One region of the Aliivibrio sp. SR45-2 genome, then DNA from elsewhere that is predicted to be linked to it. Evidence: predicted binding sites of a transcription regulator. Region 1 holds the regulator's gene; the other holds the start of a gene.

Region 1 (3,430 bases):
GCAATAATCCAATGGTTATTTCCAAGTCCTTTGGTGAGCAAGAGGCCGCAGTTTATACGATTATTCAATCGGCATTTATTAGTGCAGGCCAGCGTTGTACTTGTGCCCGTCGTTTGTATGTTCCTACAGGTAAGGCGGGAGATGAGTTATTAGTTCGTCTCGTTGAAGTGGCAAAAACCATCGTGGTTGATCAACCTTTTGCCGAGAATACGCCATTTATGGGACCACAAATCTCAGTCGCAGCAGCAGAGTTTATTCTCAACGCTCAGAAGAATTTACAAGATTTAGGTGGGGAGTCTCTACTTGAAGCTAAAAGCCTAGGTCACGCCTTTGTTTCTCCGGGGATTATCGATGCTACTAACGTTGCTGAATTACCCGATGAAGAATACTTTGGACCATTACTACAAGTCGTGCGTTATGAGACATTAGAAGAAGCGGTAGAGCTTGCTAATGACACTCGCTATGGTTTATCTGCGGGTCTAGTATCGACGGATGACAGTGAGTGGGAATACTTTGTTGAACACATTCGTGCAGGTATCGTTAATCGCAATCGTCAATTGACAGGTGCGAGTGGTGATGCGCCATTTGGTGGCCCAGGTGCATCGGGTAATATGAAGCCGAGTGCGTATTATGCGGCAGATTATTGTGCTTATCCAATGGCATCGATGGAAGGTGACGCGTGTGAAATTCCTGCACAATTATCTCCAGGACTAACTCTTTAAGAGGTAACGAGTATGAATAATGTGAATTCTTTATTTTCGGCACTATGGCAAGATTATGTCGTTCGTTTATCTCCTTCTGCTGGGAAGGTTCGACAATTACTGTCTGGCGGTGACGAGATTATTAATGATCACATCGCATTAAGAACGTTTAATCTATCTAAAGTGGGTTTATCTACGTTAGCGGCGCCATTTTTAGCGATGGGCTATAAAGCGTGTGATGAATATGAGTTTGTTGCTAAAAAATTAAAAGCTCAACATTTCGAACACCCAGATCCAAAAGCGCCTAAAGTGTTTATTAGTGAATTATTAGTTGAGGAACTTTCTGTTCAGGCTCAAGATATTATTCATAAGTTAGTTAAACAAGTGCCTGCCCACTATTTTGTTAGTAATGACTTTTTGTCTTCTGGCCGACCTTGGTCATTAAGTTATGAAGAGTACGAAACGTTAGCAAAAGAAAGTGAATACGCTTCTTGGTTGGCGGCTCATGGTTATGGGGCAAATCATTTTACTGTGTATGTTAATCAGTTGGATGGTTTTGATAGCGTGGTGGATGTAAATCAACATCTTCGAAAAGCGGGTTTTTCTATTAATGAAGTTGGTGGAGAAGTCAAAGGATCTCCTGAGGTTCATTTAGAGCAGTCCTCAACGATGGCTGATAAAGTAACCGTAAACTTTACTGAGGGTGAATTTGATATTCCGGGTGGTTTTTATGAGTTTGCCAAACGTTATGCCTTACCTACAGGGGAATTATATCAAGGGTTTGTTGAGGCTTCTGCGGATAAGATTTTTGAAAGTACCGATGGGTAATTTACGTCTTTAGGTCGTAAAGTCTACTCATAAAAAAACGCAGCTTATGGGCTGCGTTTTTATTTGTTTATGGTTATCGTTAAATTAACGAGTGCCGTAAACTACAATTGTTTTACCGTGTGCTGAAATCAAGTTTTGCTCTTCAAGCATCTTCAAGATACGACCAACAGTTTCACGTGAACAACCTACAATTTGACCGATCTCTTGACGAGTGATCTTAATTTGCATGCCGTCTGGGTGAGTCATTGCATCTGGTTGTTTAGCTAGATTCAGTAGAGTCTGAGCGATACGGCCTGTTACGTCTAGGAATGCTAAATCACCCACTTTTTGGCTAGTGATTTGTAGACGAGTTGCCATTTGAGCAGAAAGACGCATCAGAATATCTGGGTTTACTTGAATCAGTTGACGGAATTTCTTGAATGAAATTTCAGCGACTTCACAAGGACTTTTTGCACGAACCCATGCTGAACGTTCTTGGCCTTCTTCAAACAAACCAAGTTCACCAATGAAGTCACCTTGGTTAAGGTAAGAAAGGATCATTTCCTTTCCTTCTTCATCTTTAATCAGTACAGCAACAGAACCTTTTACGATGTAGTAAAGAGTCTCAGCTTTTTCACCCGCGTGAATCAAAGTACTTTTTGATGGGTACTTATGAATGTGACAATGAGATAAGAACCACTCTAATGTTGGATCTGTCTGAGGTTTACCTAGAACCATACTTTATACTTCCTCTGCGTTTGCCAAGTAGGCGATGTCCATTTTAAAATAACTGAGCCAAATATCAGTTTGGCCTATAGAATATGGTTATCGGAACAAGGCTGCATGTTCGTTGAGATAATTGATAAAATAATACCCTGTTTCGCAATCGATTTCTTGACTTTGATCGTATGAATAGTGCGACCAAGGGCACAATTTCGTGAAATGGATCACGAGTTTTCCTTTTATGTTGTAAAGAGGCTTTTATGAATGCTGAAGTTAAATGGATTGATGGATTTACTTTCTTAGGTCAATCACAATCTGGTCACTCTGTTGTTATGGATGGTAATGGTGGAGAAAAAGCACCAAGCCCGATGGAATTGGTATTAATGGCGGCGGGAGGATGTAGCTCTGTTGATGTGATTGATGGCTTGAAATCAGCCAATCAAGCGGTCACGGGTTGTGTCGCTAAGCTATCAAGTGCTCGTCGAGATGTGGCACCAAAATTATTTACTCACGTAAATATTCATTTTGAGATAACAGGGGATAAGCTTGATCCTACGATCGTGGAAAGAGTGACGGCAGATTCTTTACAGAAATATTGTTCAGTGTGTTTAATGCTCGGCTCGGGTATTGAAATGACTCACAGTTGGGAAATCATTGCGTAATTACATTTGAAAAAATTAATGTAAAAAGGCCCGATTCAGTGTTGAATCGGGCCTTTTTTAAAAGGGGGAATGATTACAAAATGAAGCGACTTAAGTCTTCATTTTCAATTAATTCACCTAAACGAGAGGTTACATAAGCGTCATCTACCGTTAAGCTGTCACCGCCTTTCTCTGAAGCATCATAAGAAATTTCTTCCATTAGACGTTCCATTACGGTGTGCAAACGACGAGCACCGATGTTCTCTGTCGTTTCATTAACTCTAAATGCAGACTCTGCAATACGACTAATACCATCTTCAGTAAATTCGATATTGACATTTTCAGTCGCTAATAGAGCGATGTATTGCTCAGTTAGTGAGGCATTTGGCTCGGTTAAAATACGCTTAAAGTCATTTGCCGTTAGCGCTTCTAGCTCAACACGGATCGGTAAGCGACCTTGTAATTCAGGGATCAAATCGGATGGTTTCGCCATTTGGAATGCACCTGATGTGATGAATAGCATGTGATCAGTTCTAACCATGCCATGTTTCGTGCTTA
Region 2 (3,430 bases), on a different contig from region 1:
CGATTTAGTTACTATTGGCCAGCCTATCGTTCTTTTAAACATCACAACGTTTTTCTTCTGACGTAAAAAAGTCCATGTTGCCACTGCCGCTACTGTCACTGTTGATACTTTTAAGCCCCCCCCTGTCGATGTAGACCCAGCACCAATGAGCATTAATATAATCATAATAAATAACGCAGGTTGGGTGAACTGTGTTAAATCGACACTATTAAAGCCCGCAGTACGTGCACTCGCTGATTGGAAAAAAGCCGCCAACCATTGATCACCCACAGATAACGAAGCCAAGGTATTCGGATTATTATATTCAAGTACATAGAAAAATAACGTACCGATAAGTAACAATGTCGGCGTTGCTATGAGCATGATTTTGGTATGCAATTGCAGTCGACTGAATCCTTTAGAGCCATTTTTAACTAAATCAACAATAACCGTAAACCCAAGACCACCCCCAATAAAGAGGAAAGACAGAGTAAATATAACAAGTGGATCGCTAACATACCCCATTAAGCTGTCTGAAAATAAAGAAAAGCCTGCATTATTAAACGCCGATATGGAGTGAAAAGCGGCATAGAACATACCTTTTGCCAGTCCTAACTCTGGTACCCAACGAAATGAAAGAATAAACATCCCAATTAACTCAGCCGCCAGTGCAAAGTAAATAATATTCTTAATTAATTTGCGTAAGTTTATCTTCTTCTCTTGCCCCAAGGCTTCTTTCGCTAACGCTTGTTGACGTAAACTTAACCTCAAACCAAAAACATACAGCAATACCGCTGACAATGTCATTTGGCCAAGACCACCAATCTGCATTAAAAACATTAAGACCACTTTACCACTGGTCGTGAAATGTGTACCAGTATCAACAACACCCAAACCTGTCACACTGATGGCTGAGGTTGCAGTAAATAAAGCGTCCATAAAGCTTAAGCCTGACACTGAAAATATCGGCAGTGTTAATAGCAAAGCAGAAGGCAACAGAATAGCCAAAAATGAAAAGAGAATGATCCTAGGTTCTGACCACTCTTTTGATTTTTGACTATTCTTTAACGGGAATAGACCACGTTTGGGTAAATAATTCATAATGTTCTGATTTTTTGTGCCAGTTTCACTTCTGGACCAACAATAATAAGAATATCTCCCATTTCTAATTCTTTACTGTATTCAGGCGCTGATATGATTTCAGGTCCGCGCTTAATGGCTAATATCTTCACGTCTGACATTTGACAAAAATCAAGCTGCCCTAACGATTTCCCCATATTTTGGCCACCCACCACAATTTCGGTAATAGCCAGTCCACTGCCTAGAAGATGGAAATCAAATACACGGCGATCGAGCATTTTCCTTGCGACTCGGATACCCATGTCTCTTTCAGGAAGAATAATATGATCAGCGCCGATCTTAGTTAAAATTTTCGCATGAAATTTATCATTCGCTTTCACCCAAACGGTTTTAACACCCGCTTCTTTAAGTACCAATGTGGTCAGGATACTGGCATTGATATCAGAACCAATGGCTACCATTACCATATCGTATTCATCTAATTTTAGCTCAGCAACGGTCTCTTCGCTCGCGCAATTTGCCACCACAGCGGTAGACACAAAATCAGTCGCTTTTTTTACTCGTTCTTCATTAATATCAACGGCTAACACTTGTGAACCATATTGATGTAACTCTTCACAAACTGTTAAACCAAAACGGCCTAAACCAATTACAGCGTATTGTTTATTTTTTGCTTTCATCAATTTACTCACTTTTAATATCATAGATAAACTTGGTACATCATCCTCTTAGAAGACAATAACTTCAATTTAAAATAGAACCACTCAGAATGAAACCAATACTCTGTATTAAAGATAAGAACAGACCAAGCGTTTACGATTGCCTCTTTAGTTTCAACAGATTTCGTTATCAAGGATAAAAATAATGTACATTCTGATAAAAAATGTGACATCAATCTCATGACACCTTAAAATATAGGCCTAAAATAGCGCCATATCGAACAAAAATGTTCAACAAATTTAGTTAAACTTAAATTTTTATACTTTATAGACTGGAGACCTTGATTATGGCTACCCCACATATTAATGCACAAGTTGGTGATTTCGCAGAAACAGTTCTAATGCCTGGAGATCCACTACGAGCTAAATTCATTGCTGAAAACTTCTTAGAAGACGTAACTCAAGTATGTGACGTTCGTAATATGTTCGGTTACACCGGTACTTATAAAGGCAAAAAAGTCTCCGTTATGGGTCACGGCATGGGTATTCCTTCTTGTTGTATCTATGTACACGAACTGATCGCGGAATTTGGTGTTAAAAACATCATTCGCGTTGGCAGCTGTGGCGCAGTACACGATGACGTGAAACTAATGGACGTTGTTATCGGAATGGGTGCTTCTACCGATTCAAAAGTTAACCGTATTCGTTTTAACAACCATGATTTTGCAGCCATTGCTGATTTTGGTTTATTAGAAACGGCGGTTGCTCAAGCTCGTGAACTTAATGTACCAGTAAAAGTAGGTAACGTATTCTCTGCGGATTTATTTTACTCTCCAGAAACTGATCTGTTCGACAAAATGGAAAAATTAGGCATCTTGGGTGTTGATATGGAAGCGGCTGGCATTTATGGTGTGGCAGCGGATCTAGGCGCGAAAGCACTTACTATCCTAACAGTATCTGACCACATAAAACGCGGTGAGAAATTAAGTTCAGAAGATCGTCAAAAATCATTCAATGATATGATGACAGTGGCACTAGAAACCGCCATTAAACTGTAGTCCTATCCTCAACGCCAGAACATTCTGGCGTTTTAAAAACATAAGGGGTGTCTAGTGCCAACTGAAAAACTGCCGTTGGCTGCTAAAGGGTTACAACTCAATTTTTGTAAAACATTGGCGTGTGACAATTTTGGTGATAGCGATGAACAACATTATTTAGTTCAACGCACAAACCCGAAGCGACCTGCATTAGTTTGTCGGAAATGTGGTGCTTTTCCTCCCTTAATCAATAACAATGAAGTATTGAACGAACTTGCACGTCAGCAAAAAGTGCAATGCCATTCTTTACCTGCTTGTAATAATTCCCATTGCTCTCACTTTGGTTTAGATGTTCTTACTCATCGTGAGCTTTATCATGCCTTCGGTTATAGTGGTGATCGTCAACGTTATCGTTGTAAATCTTGCGCTTCTACCTTTGTCGATAAATGGTCTGGTGAAAACCAAAAAAGCCCTATTCAACAAAAGATTTTAGGTTTTTTATTTACTGGGTACTCTGTACGCGAGATTTGCCGTCGTTTACATATAAATCCTAAAACCTTTTATGACCATATTAACCAAATAGCCAGTCGTTGCCGACGTCATATGTCTTTGTTTGATGTCCGTTTACAGCATGACAGAACCCAAATTCAATTAGCATCAAATGCCACCCCATTG

The links. The regulator CRP, encoded in region 1, controls carbon source genes, mostly activating them, when cyclic AMP is high. The targets are predictions, from matches to a motif close to TGTGANNNNNNTCACA.
Region 2: a site for CRP is predicted at 1,944-1,959, ahead of deoD (purine-nucleoside phosphorylase). Genes of this name have one in related genera too.

Annotation. Positions count from the first base shown of each region.
Region 1 is NZ_CAWPRC010000150.1:127,972-131,401, reverse strand. It holds gene astD (succinylglutamate-semialdehyde dehydrogenase) at 1-722, shown strand, start outside; gene AACV33_RS09510 (DUF1338 domain-containing protein) at 735-1,529, shown strand; gene crp (cAMP-activated global transcriptional regulator CRP) at 1,614-2,246, opposite strand; gene AACV33_RS09500 (OsmC family protein) at 2,492-2,893, shown strand; gene hslU (HslU--HslV peptidase ATPase subunit) at 2,967-3,430, opposite strand, start outside.
Region 2 is NZ_CAWPRC010000188.1:8,209-11,638, reverse strand. It holds gene AACV33_RS17985 (TrkH family potassium uptake protein) at 1-1,080, opposite strand, end outside; gene AACV33_RS17980 (potassium channel family protein) at 1,077-1,739, opposite strand; gene deoD (purine-nucleoside phosphorylase) at 2,066-2,776, shown strand; gene AACV33_RS17970 (IS1 family transposase) at 2,831-3,430, shown strand, end outside.